2 linked regions of the Magnetospirillum sp. XM-1 genome follow. The protein of the gene in region 2 interacts with the protein of the main gene of each other region in a pairwise test. Links are inferred from orthologs where the notes say so. Each region holds a gene or a part of one and is shown on either strand. Other genes may lie near its edges.

What was found.
Region 1: the proteins of rlmB (region 2) and XM1_RS16875 interact in binary tests that used the Escherichia coli proteins (3 or more experiments, as listed by UniProt). The link is inferred for Magnetospirillum sp. XM-1 from one-to-one orthologs.

Annotation. Positions count from the first base shown.
Region 1 is NZ_LN997848.1:3,643,323-3,649,682, forward strand. What follows is about bases 1,011-3,961. They hold XM1_RS16875 (bifunctional ADP-dependent NAD(P)H-hydrate dehydratase/NAD(P)H-hydrate epimerase), read right to left. Parts: upstream 3,237-3,961; coding sequence 1,785-3,236; downstream 1,011-1,784. Other genes in these bases: XM1_RS16870 (malonyl-CoA decarboxylase), read right to left, coding at 1,011-1,788; XM1_RS16880 (D-amino acid dehydrogenase), read left to right, coding at 3,319-3,961. Also shown: XM1_RS16865 (globin-coupled sensor protein), read left to right, coding at 1-303; more of XM1_RS16870, read right to left, coding at 370-1,010; more of XM1_RS16880, read left to right, coding at 3,962-4,584; XM1_RS16885 (bacteriohemerythrin), read left to right, coding at 4,645-5,061; XM1_RS16890 (ATP-binding protein), read left to right, coding at 5,144-6,360. UniProt on the Escherichia coli protein: Bifunctional enzyme that catalyzes the epimerization of the S- and R-forms of NAD(P)HX and the dehydration of the S-form of NAD(P)HX at the expense of ADP, which is converted to AMP.
Region 2 is NZ_LN997848.1:2,077,634-2,083,869, forward strand. What follows is about bases 3,382-6,208. They hold rlmB (23S rRNA (guanosine(2251)-2'-O)-methyltransferase RlmB), read right to left. Parts: upstream 5,281-6,208; coding sequence 4,483-5,280; downstream 3,382-4,482. Other genes in these bases: XM1_RS09675 (hypothetical protein), read right to left, coding at 3,382-4,486; tuf (elongation factor Tu), read left to right, coding at 5,730-6,208. Also shown: XM1_RS09660 (hypothetical protein), read right to left, coding at 1-173; XM1_RS09665 (DEAD/DEAH box helicase), read left to right, coding at 151-2,403; more of XM1_RS09675, read right to left, coding at 2,651-3,381; more of tuf, read left to right, coding at 6,209-6,236. UniProt on the Escherichia coli protein: Specifically methylates the ribose of guanosine 2251 in 23S rRNA.

The sequences.
Region 1 (6,360 bases), 1.6 Mb from region 2 along the record:
GACGCGGTCACCGCCATCGGCGGCATCGCCAGCACCATCGGCCAGATCAACCAGATCTCGGGCTCCATCGCCGCCGCGGTGGAGGAACAGGGCGCCGCCACCGGCGAAATCGCCCGCAACGTCCAGCAGGCGGCCCAGGGCACCTCGGAAGTGACCGAGACCATCACCCGGGTCAACGCCGCCGCCGCCGAAACCGGCGACGCCGCCCGCCAGGTGCTGGATGCCGCCTCGACCCTGTCGCGCGATTCCGCCCAGCTGGAAACCCAGGTGGACCGCTTCGTCGCCCAGATCCGCGCCGGCTGAGTCGGGAATGCGGGCGGGACGCCCGCGCTCCACGATCATTGGGAGCGCGGGCGTCCCGCCCGCCCCCTAGCCCTTAATCAACGCCTTGACCCGTCCCGACACCGCCACCTTGCCACTGGCCGAATAGGCTTCGTGGTTGGAATCGATGTCGCCCAGGTCATAGAGGTAGTTGACCATCAGCCCCGCCGACTGCGCCAATCCGTTGGCCGACATGTCGGCCATCCAGTTGATCCGCTCGACACGCGCCCCGTTGGACAGGTGGAAATGGGCCACCGGGTCCAGCGCCGCCATGCCGTCGGGGCGCTTCTCGCGAGCCAGGTAGCGGGCGGCGAGCCGGGTCAGCGGCCCCTCCAGCGCCTCGGCCAGCAGGGGCTCGGCCGTCCAGTCGGGTTCGGCCAGCAGCGCCTTGAGGCTGCCCTTGGCGCCCATGCCGCCGGTGGCACGGGTCAGCGCCTTATGCTCGGCGGGCGTCAGCAGACCCGGCTCGCCCGTGGTCAGGCGGCCGTCCAGCCAGCGGCGGAAGCCGGGGATGGGCGACAGGGTGGCGAAGGTCCTGATCTGCTTGAACTCCCGCGACAGGTCGTCCACCACCCGCTTGATCAGGAAATTGCCGAAGCTGATTCCCGCCAGACCACGCTGGGCGTTGTTGATGGAATAGAAGATGGCGGTGTCGGCCTTGTCCACGTCGCCCAGCGGCGCGGTGGGGTCCAGCAGGTCCTGGACGTTGCCGGCCATGTCCTGGACCAGGGCCACCTCGACGAAGATCAGCGGCTCATCGGGCATGCGCGGATGGAAGAAGGCGTAGAGGCGGCGGTCGGAATCCAGGCGGTTCTTCAGGTCGGTCCAGCCCTGGATGGCATGCACCGCCTCGTACTGCATGATCTTTTCCAAGACGGCCGCCGCAGAGCGCCAGGTGACGCGCTCCAGCACCAGGAAGCCCACGTCGAACCACGAGGTCAGCAACCCCTTCAGGTCGCCCTCCAGCGGCGCCAGATGGGGATGCTCGCGCATCAGCCCCATCAGTTCGGCCCGCATGTCCACCAGGAACTTGACGCCCTCGGGAAGCGCGTTGAACTGGGTCAGCAATTTGAGGCGCGGCGGCTCCAGCGCCTGGCGCAGCGCCATCTCGGCCCGGGCGCGCGCCGCGTCGTCCGCCGCCCCGGCCATGGCCGCCGCCGCCGCGTCCACCGCATCCCGGTCCGGCCCGAAATCCGTGGCCAGCAGGGACAGGAAGCGCACCCGTCCCTCGGCCGCCAGGGACAGATAGGCCCGCCCCAGGGCCGCCGCCCGGGCGCGGGCGGAAACCTCGCCGCCCCGCGATTCGAGGCAGGCCGCCATCTGGGCGCGCAGCCGGACCAGATCGCCCTCGGGCAACAGGGGAGAGAGCGGCGGCACCTTGCCCGCCCCGTCCGAGCCGGCGATGTCGCGCCACACGCCCTTCAGGCGGGCCAGCAGAGTGACAGCGGCAGTCTGAACCTCGTTCATGGGTGATTACCCCCCCTTGCGGCCAGGATTGCGGGAAGGGCGTCCGGCAGATCCTCGGCGATCAGGCCGGGCCCATGCGCGACAGCCACCCGCCCGTGCAACCAGGCGGCGGCCGAGGCGGCGGCGAAAGGTTCCATCCCCTGGGCCAGCAGCCCGACGATCAGCCCGGCCAGCACGTCGCCAGACCCGGCGGTGGCAAGGAAGGGCGGCGCATCGGTGGTGATGGTGGCGCGACCGTCGGGATGGGCCACCACGGTGTCCGGCCCCTTGAGCAGCACCACCGCCCCCGAGGCCCGCGCCCCGTGCAGCGCCCGTTCCAGGCGACTCCCGGCCACCTCGCCGAACAGGCGCTTGAACTCGCCGTCATGGGGGGTGAGGACGATCCGGTCGGACAGGCGCCGGAACAGATCTTCGCCCCTTCCTTCGAAACTGCCGGGCGCGTCGGCATCCAGCACGCAAGGCCGCCCGGTGGCCAGCGCTGCCGCCACCCGGGACGCCATCCCCTCGCCCACCCCGCCGCCGGGACCGAGCAGCAGGGCGTTGCGGCGCGGATCGGCCAGCGCGGCGTCGAAGGGCTCGGCCGAGATCACCAGCAGGCCGGGATCGCCGGCACGATAGAGGTCCAGCGCCCGGGGCGGCGCGGCGATGGTGACCAGCCCCGCCCCCACGCGGCGCGCGGCACGCGCCGCCAGCCTGGCGGCGCCGGTCATCTCGGCCCCGCCCAGGATCAGGGCGTGGCCGCGGGAGTATTTGTGCCCGTCGGGCGCGATGGCGGGCAACGCCCAGGCCGCCGGCCCGTTGCGGCGAATGGCGGGCTTGATGTCGTCCAGCGCCGCGTCGGGAATGCCGATATCGGCGACGACGACCTCGCCGCATTTGAGCCGTCCGGGAACCAGGCAATGGCCGGGCTTGGGGCGGAAGAAGGTCACGGTGGCGAGACAATCGGGGGCGGCGCCCATCACGGCGCCGCTGTCGCCGTGAACGCCCGAGGGAACGTCGACGGCGATCACCGGCAGCTTACGCCGGCCGATCTCCTCGACCACCAATCGGGCCTCGCCGTCCAGGGGGCGGGCCAGCCCGGCGCCGAACAGGGCGTCGATCACGCCGACGCAGCCGTCGAGGACGGCCGGCGTCAAGGGCTCGACCCGTCCCGTCCAGCGCTCCGCCATCAGGGCGGCGTCCCCCTTCAGCCGCGCCGGATCGCCCAGCAGGCCGACGCGCACCGCCCTTCCCTCGCGGGCCAGCAGCCGCGCCGCCACGAAGCCGTCGCCGCCGTTGTTGCCGGGACCGCACAGGATGGCGACGCGGCCCCGGGGCAACAGGCGCCGCGCGGCACGGGCCACGGCCCATCCCGCCGCCTCCATCAGCCGCTCGCCGGCAATTCCCGCCGACAGGGCCAGGCCGTCGGCCCGGTACATCTGTTCAACGCTGAGTATCTCGTCGCTCATCCCCCAAGGGTAATGCGCAACTGCCCATTTGCCAACGCGGAGCGGCTGCATTAGATGTTTCGGGCTCGCACGGAGGACTGAAGTGAAGGTCGTGGTCATCGGAGCCGGAGTGATCGGCACCGCCAGCGCCTGGTATCTCGCCAGGGCCGGTCACGACGTGACCGTGGTGGACCGGCGCGAGGGCGCCGGGCTCGAGACCAGCTTCGCCAATGGCGGCCAGGTGTCCCCCTGCCACGCCGAGCCCTGGGCCAACCCGTCCGTCCTGCCCAAGGTGCTGAAATGGCTGGGCCGCGAGGACGCGCCGCTCCTGTTCCGCTGGAACCGCTGGGATCCGGCGCTGTGGGCCTGGGGCCTGCGCTTCCTGGCCAATTGCCCGCGCAGCCAAGCCGAGATCAACACCGAACGCACGCTGCGGGTCGCCCTGTATTCCCGCGCCTGCCTGGGCGAGTTGCGCGCCGAGACCGGCATCGACTACGACCAGCAGACCCGGGGCATCCTCCACGTCTACCGCGACGGCGCCGAGTTCGAGCACGCCTGCCGCGCCGCCGAGGTGATGATCCGCCACGGCCTGCGCCGCATGCCCAAAAACGCGGACGAGTGCGTCGGCATCGAACCCGCCCTGGCCGCCGTGCGGGGGGAATTGGCCGGCGGCATCTACACCCCCGACGACGAAAGCGGCGACGCCCACAAATTCACCCGCCGCCTGGCGGAACTGGCGGCGGCCAGGGGCGTCGAGTTCCGCTGGAACGTGCCGATCCAGGGCCTGCTCCGGGACGGCGGCCGGGTGAGCGGCCTGGCCGCCGGGGCCGAGACCATCGCCGGCGACGCCTATGTCCTTGCCGCCGGCTGCGACTCGCCCCTGCTGGCCCGGCCGCTGGGGCTGAAGCTGCCCGTCATTCCGGCCAAGGGCTATTCCGTCACCGTGCCGGTGGCCAACCATGCCGGCGCGCCCTTCGTCTCCGTCACCGACGACGAGCACAAGATGGTCTATTCCCGCCTGGGCGACCGCTTGCGCGCCGCCGGAACCGCCGAGATGGCGGGCTACGACCGTTCGCTCAACCCGCTGCGGTCCCGCCTGATCCTGGAGAACACCCGGCGCCTGTTCCCCGACGGCGGCGATTTCGACCGCGCCGAGCCCTGGGCCGGCCTGCGTCCCGTCACCCCCGACAGCGTGCCGCTGCTGGGCGCCACGCCGTTCTCCAACCTGTGGCTGAACACCGGACACGGCACGCTCGGCTGGACCATGTCCTGCGGCTCGGGCCGGGTGATCGCCGACCTTGTGTCTGGCCAGCAACCGGACATCGGTATGGATGGACTGGGCGTCGCACGTTTCGCATCCTACCTTTAGAAAAGGGAATGGGCGTGGAGACGACGCCCGGAGGCAGCGATGTTGGTGTGGCGCGACGCCATGAGTACCGGTCACCCGGAAATCGACAAGGCGCAGAAACAGTTCTTGGCCCATGTGAACGAATTCGAGGCCACGCTCCGCCATGCGGGCGCCGACACCGCCATCGGCACGTTCCTCACCGGATTGTACGAGCAGACCTCCATCAATTTCAGCCGCGAGGAAAAGGCCCAGCGGGAATGCGGCTTTCCCTTCCAGGACGCCCACCACCGCGAACATCAGGCCCTGCTGGGACGGCTGGCCGACCTGCAGAACCTCTATCAGGCCACGCCCCACAAGGCCGACCACGGCGCCATGCTCAGAGACCTCGCCGCCCTGATCAAGGATTGGGTGTCGCATCACATGGTGCAAAGCGACGTGATGCTGCGGCGCTATGCCCCCCACCCGCAACACCCGCCGCCCCTTCGGGCTCGCCCGTGACAGGGTGAAATTTCCGCGATAAGCTCAGTCTCCCGCCACGCTCGGGGCGCCATTCTTCGCCATTGCCAAAGGCAGAACGTCTTTGTTCCAGATTTTCCGCGGCAAGACTGAACCGGTTCCGGCAACGGGTGAACGGCCCAGGCTCATCGATCTTCGCCGGGTTGGCATCGTCGTCACCGCCCTGGCGCTGATCGGCGCCTATATCAGCATCATCCTCAACAATCTCGACGAGCTGGAGCGCGAGCGGGTCGAATTCTCCGAATTGCAGGCGCGCAAGATCCTGCAATCCTTCGAGATTCAGACCGTCCGGCTGTTCGACCTGGCCGATGTCTACCTGCGCGCGGCGCGTGATTTCAGCGAGCGCGAGGGGACCGGCAATCTGGGACGATTCCTCGACCGGGTGACGCCGCCCAAATCGAACCTCTTTTCCAGCACCCTGACCGTCATGGACCAGCGCGGGCGCGTCGCGTTCTCGTCCGATCCGGCCCTGCCGCGCGGCACCGACCTTTCCGACCAGGCGGCGTTCCTTCACTTCCAGGGCGCCACAAGCGACGGATTGCTGATCGGAGCCAACAACAACAGCACCGAACCCGACCGGCAGTACTTCCACGTGGCCCGGCCGCTGCTGAACGGCAAGAGCTTGAACGGGGTCATCGTGCTGAACGTCCACTCCAGCCAGATCGCCGGCTTTTACCGGGACATGACGCTGGGTCCGAATTCGTCGGCGGCCATTTTCGGGCTGGACCGCATCCTCCTTGCCCGCCAGCCGCCGCCGGAGGCCGACGCGGCGCCGATGTCGAGCCTGCAGATCTGGGGCGAGGCGCAATCCAAGGCCGAGGGCAAGTTCCGCAAACGCTCTCTGCTCGATGGCATCGAGCGGACCTTCCTTTACAAACGGCTGGCCGACTATCCCCTGGTGGCGGTAATCGGCTTCGCCGATTCCGACATCGCCGCCGGACTGGAGGCCGCCAGGCAATCGGAAGTGATCGAGACCAGCCTGTTCGCTATGGCAATCCTGGCCTTCGCCGTTCTCGTGCTGGTGCTCGACACCCGCAACCGCCGCCTGAGCCAGGCCGAACAGACCAGCCGCGCCGCCGCCGAAATGCTGGAACGCTCCAACGCCGACCTGGAACGCTTCGCCTATGTGGCCTCCCACGACCTGAAGACGCCGCTGCGCGTCATCACCGGCTATGCCCAGATGCTCGACCGCCGCTACCGCGACAAGCTGGACGACGAGGCCAACGAGTACATCGCCTTCCTCACCGCCGGCACCAAGCGCATGTACCGGCTGATCACCGA
Region 2 (6,236 bases):
CGGACAGGTGAAAGTGGCGCCAGCGAGGAACCGTCGCCCACTGGGGCGAAATACGTCTTCCGGGGCATCGCCGAGTTTGCCCAGAACCCGCCGGTCATCGTCACGGGCGACAACTGGGACCAGGGCAAGGGCCTGCGCCGCCAGGGCGAGATGTTCGACGCCGACGTGATCATCAACATCTTCAACGTCGACAAGATCAATAAGGACGCAGGCCGCATCAAGGCCCTGCAGGAATACATCGGCGAAAGCTACTTCGACTACCTGGCAGGTCTGCCCGATCTTGTCATGCTGATGGACGAGGCCCATCGCTACCGCGCCAAGGCGGGCATGAAGGCGGTGGCCGAACTGAAGCCGATCCTGGGTCTGGAACTGACCGCCACGCCCAAGACCGTGGGTGCCAAGTCCGTCGACTTCGCCAACGTCATCTACCGGTACGGTCTGGCCGAGGCCATGGAAGACGGGTTCGTGAAGGAACCGGCCGTTGCCACCCGCGCCAACTTCAACCCGTCCTCGGTCAGCCCCAAGGAACTGGAGCGGATCAAGCTGGAGGATGGCGTTCACGCCCACGAAAACGTGAAGGTCGAACTGGACATCTATGCCCGCGAGACCGGGCGCCCGCTGGTCCATCCGTTCATGCTGGTCGTGGCCCAGGATACCGCCCATGCGCGGGAAATCCGAGAGACCGTCGAGGACGACAAGTTCTTTGGCGGGCGCTACAAGGACCGGGTGATCGAGGTTCACTCGGCCTTGAAAGGCGAGGAGAGCGACGAGGCCGCCGAGAAGCTGGTTGGACTGGAGAAGGACGGCAAGACCGAAATCGTCATCCACGTCAACAAGCTGAAGGAAGGCTGGGACGTCACCAACCTCTACACCATCGTGCCCCTGCGGGCCTCGGCTTCGGAAATCCTGACCGAGCAGACCCTTGGCCGTGGCCTGCGCTTGCCCTACGGCGCCCGTACCGGCGTCGAGGCGGTCGACACCCTGACGGTGATCGCGCATGACCGATTCGATGAAGTGATTCGCCAGGCCCGCGAGGATGGTTCGCCGCTCAAGGTGAAGGCCGTCCAGATCGGCAATGGCGGCGACGTGTCCTTGGAAGGGGCGGTTCTCCTTGAATCCCCCACGGTGCTGGAGACCGTCTTGACCAGCAAGGTGGAGGCCTCCCCGGATAAGCCTGCTCCGGCGCCGATCTTCGACACCCAAGAGGCCCGCACGGTGGCCAACGTAACCTTGCAGGTCATCCGCCAGATGGAGCGCGAGCTTCCCAACCTCGACCAGTTGAAGAGGCCCGAGGTGCAGGAGAAGATCGCCCAGCGTGTGGCCGAGATCACTCGCCCGGCCCAGGGCACCCTGGAAGGCGTCATCGCCGCCGCCGATGTCGGCGCCATCGTCGCCACCGTCACCACCAAGGTGGCCGAGCAGACCATCGAGATCCCGGAGATCGTGGTTCTGCCGACCAGCGAGGTCACCTTCAGCTTCTCCGACTTCGATCTTACCGGCCTGGATCGTCTGACGCCGCAGCCGATGTCGATGGAAATCACCATCCACGAGCTTCGGACCGAGCGGCGCCGCACCATCGCCCGCACGCTGGCCGACCGCCGCGAGGAGCGGTTCGAAGACTATCTGGTGACCCACCTGATCGACCACGACGAGGTGGACTACGACGCCACGGCCGATCTGCTCTACAAGCTGGCGGGCCAGATGGTCGCCCACCTGCGCGGTTATCTCAGCGAGGATGATGACGTCGAGAACGTCCTGCTGACCCAGGGCAAGATGCTTGCCGACACCATCTTCAGCCAGATGATGGCGCACTACGTGGAGACGCCGACGCGCTACGTTGGCAAGGTGTCCAAAGGCTTCACCCTGCTCAAGCCGCTCGCCTTCAAGGTGACGGACCCCAAGGCAGTTCGGGACTTCCGCAAGCCGGTGGTGCCGGCTGGCGACACCAGGAAGCATGTCTTCGACGGCTTCACCAAGTGCGTCTTCCCGCACCAGTCTTTCCAGTCGAACGAGGAGCGCCTATTCGCGGTCCTGATCGACACCCACGAGCCGAAGGTGGAGCGCTGGGTGAAGCCTGGGCCGAAGCAGTTTCAGATCGAGTACCGGCGCCACGAAAAATACGAGCCGGACTTCGTGGTGGAGACCGCCACCGAGAAGCTGATCGTCGAGATCAAGGCCCGCAAGGACATGACCGATGACACGGTGCAGGCCAAGGCCACCGCCGCCCGAACCTGGGTCGGCTACGCCACCCGGCATGCGGCCTCCTATGGCGGCAAGCCCTGGCGCTATGTCCTGATCCCACACGACGAGATGACAGAGAACGCCACGCTGGCCGGTCTGGTCGCCAAGTTCAACATGCAGGCGATCGTGGATGAGGATGTGGCCCTGGAGGCGGCCAGCTAACCTCGCGTCCGCCGATCCTCTGCCCAACGGGGGCAATAGGGGGACTTCCTGAGGACGAGGGAAAGCAAAAGGCCCGATCGCGAGATCGGGCCTTCTTAGTGTGTTGAAATGCATCAAATTTTTGGTGCCGGCTACAGGGTTCGAACCCGTGACCCCCTGATTACAAATCAGGTGCTCTACCAGCTGAGCTAAACCGGCGTCGGGGGGAAATTAGAGGCGAACTCCGCCCTTCGCAAGGGGGAACGGATTACTCCAATCCCATGCAGAACGGCTCCTCGGCGATGAAATTCGTCCAGCCCCATTTGCCGCGCTTGCCCGTGGCGGGATAGGTCCAGGTCCGCACCGGCTTCCAGGTTTCCCCCTCCAGCCGCAGCAGCAGGGCGGAACGGGCCGGCAGGTCGGGGCCAAGTCCCAGTGGGGCGGCCGAATCCGTGCACGACACCAGCGCCAGGGTAAAGCCCTTCGCCTCCATTTCCGCCAGGGTCCGCCTGGTCGGCGTCTGGACGTGGGTCACGGTCAGATCCGGCCGGCGGGGATGGGTGTTGCGCAGCAGCGATTCCAAGGCCATGCCGCTGGTGGAATTGTCCCCGGGCAGGATCAGGGCGATGCGGGCGTCGGAGGGAATCTCGGCGGCCAGGCCGCGGGCCAGGAAGCGCAATTGCGGCTGGGGCTGGTCGCGGTCGAAGCGCAGCAGAATTTCGGCGGCCACCGGGGTGCCCAGCATCAGCGCGATGGCGGTGCCGGCCAGCAGGCGCCGGACCAGGGGCGGCGGCGCGGGGCGTCCTCGTGCCAGGTCGCGCGCCGCCATGACCAGGGCCAGGAGCGCCGCCAGGGACAGTTGGGTGTTGTAGCGGAAATAGGAATGCTCGCGACCGAAATGCAGGAGATAGGTGGCGATCAGGAACAGGGTGAAGAACGCCATGGTCAGCGCGGTGAGCCGCAGCATGGTCCGGGTCATAGCCGATGTCGCCGCGGGCGGTCTGATCGCCAGGCCGATCACCACCGCGAACAGGCCGAACTGGAACGCCTTGTTCTTGGCGACCCAGGCCATGTCGCGCAGGATCTCCACCAGGTGGGCGTCGCGCCAGGCGCCCTTCACGTCGCTGACCAGTTCTCCGGTGGGAAAGCGCAGGACGACATGCGCACGCCACGCCAGGTACAGCGCCAGGGCGGGCAGGGCGGCCAGCACCAGCGGCCGCAGGCGGGGCCACCATTGCTGGCGCGGCTGGCCGAGACCCATCAGCAGGCCGGCGAGGCCCAGGGAGAGGAACAGGCCGATCCCCTGCTGCTTGACGGCGATCAGCGATGCCAGCACCAGGGCAAGGGCGGTCGGCAGGCGGGGCTCGGGCTGCCTGGCTTCCAGCAGGCGCGATCCCAGCCACAGGGCGGCCATCAGGGTGATGGCCAGCGGCGCCTCGCCGTAGCCGGCGAAGGAGACGCGCGGCACGAAGCCGGGATTGATGGCGGTGGCCAACAGCAATCCGAACGCCGCCATGCCCCAGCCGGGGCGCCGGCCGTCGCTCAAGGCGCGGCCCAGCATCAGGGCGGCGGGCAGATGCAGCCAGACCGTGGCCTGGGCGATGCCGGCGGGCGCGAAGCCTCCGCCGGCCAGGGAGCCCAGAAACGGCAGCAGGGCGACGTTGTACGGGGCGACCGGGGCGTCTGAATGGGCCAGGGGGCCGGCGGCGGTGGGAAACACCCCGTGGTCGAACAGATAGGCGCTGTTGGGCAGGATCAGGGCGAAGACGTCCAGTTGGGACGGCTCCATGGGGGCCAGCACCGCCAGCAGCGGCAGGGCGAGCGGCAGCAGGCGGCCGACCTCGGCCAGGTCCTCGCGCCAGGCCAGGCGCCGGGTCAGGACCAGGGCGGCCAGGGCGGCCGCCAGGAAGCCCGTGGCGGGGATGCGCAGCGAGAGCGGCGTCAGCACCCCCCACAGGGTCAGAAGCAGGCAGAGCGCCCCCCAGCCGGCCAGGGCCTGCACGCCCATGCCGAAGCGTCCGGCCAGGACCAGCCGTCCCACCAGGGTCACGGCGGCGAAGGCGACGGCGATCTGCCCGACGCCCAGGAGCCAGACGGGGATCATCCCTCGCGCCGCATCTCGTAAAGCGCCACGGCGGCGGCGTTGGAGACGTTGAGGCTTTCCATCTCGCCGCACATGGGTAGGCGGACCAGATGGTCGCAATGCTCGCGGGTGAGCCGGCGCATGCCCTCGCCCTCGGCGCCCAGCACCAGCACCACCTTGCCCGACAGCTTGGCCTCGGCCAGGGTCTTCGGCGCGTCCGCGGCCAGACCGGCGGTCCAGAAGCCGCCCTTCTTCAGGTCCTCCAGGGCGCGGACCACATTGGTGACCCGCACCAGCGGCATGCGCTCCAGCGCGCCCGAGGCGGATTTGGCCAGGGTGCCGGTCTCGTCGGGGGCGTGGCGGTCGGGAGCCACCACCGCCAGGGCGCCGAACGCCGCCGCCGAGCGCAGGATGGCGCCGACATTGTGCGGATCGGTGACCTGGTCCAGCACCAGCACCAGGGCGGAAGACGCCATCTCGGCGCTGCGGATGACGTCCTCGATGGTGACGGCGGGCAGGGGCTCGACCAGCAGGGCGACGCCCTGGTGGACGGCGCCCGGCGCCACCAGCCGGTCGATGTCGGCCCGGTCCATGGCTTCCACCGGCACCTTGCAGGGGGGCAGGGCCTTGGCCGCCTCGGCCGTCGCCACCAGCCGGCGGACGCGCCGCTCGGGGTTGGCCAGGGCGGCAGTCACCGCGTGAATGCCGTAGAGCCAGATGGACGAACCGCCGCCTCCGCCTCCACCACGCGGGGTTTGCTGGGGCCTTCCCTTGCCCTGGGCGTGGGGGCGATTGCGTTCGTCTCTCTTTTTCATGGGGCTCTCCTGTTGCATCGGCATTTAACCTGCTCTTTTCGGATTGACAAGCCCCCGGAAATTCCCATAAGTACAGCCCTCCCGTCGCCCCGGCAAAAACCGGATGACGGTGTGGAGGGGTGGCCGAGCGGTTAATGGCAGCAGACTGTAAATCTGCCCTCTTATGAGTACGGAGGTTCGAATCCTCCCCCCTCCACCAAATATCCTCCCCAATAGGGCCGGGTGCCCCGGTTCGGGCCGGATGACGGGGAACGGTTTCTTCAGGTCGAGCACCAGGCGGTGCGGCCCAGCGGGACGATCTGGCGGGTGTAGCTCAATGGTAGAGCAACAGCCTTCCAAGCTGATGACGGGGGTTCGATTCCCCTCACCCGCTCCACTCCCCGCCGCCGTACCCGACCGGGACCATGGTTTGACACATGCGGCAGCGCCGCGATCGGACGGGTTGAAAAATGGCCAAGGCTAAATTCGAGCGCAACAAGCCTCACTGCAACATCGGGACCATCGGTCACGTTGACCATGGCAAGACCTCGCTGACCGCGGCGATCACCAAGATCCTGGCCGAGACCGGCGGCGCCACCTTCACCGCCTACGACCAGATCGACAAGGCGCCGGAAGAGAAGGCCCGTGGCATCACCATCTCGACCGCCCACGTCGAGTACGAGACCAGCAACCGCCACTACGCCCACGTGGACTGCCCCGGCCACGCCGACTATGTGAAGAACATGATCACCGGCGCGGCGCAGATGGACGGCGCCATCCTGGTGGTGTCGGCCGCCGACGGCCCCATGCCCCAGACCCGCGAGCACATCCTGCTGGCCCGTCAGGTCGGCGTGCCCGCCCTGGTGGTGTTCATGAACAAGTGCGACATGGTCGACGATCCCGAGCTGCTGGATCTGGTCGAGCTGGAAGTGCGCGAGCTGCTGAGCTCGTATGACTTCCCCGGCGACGACATTCCG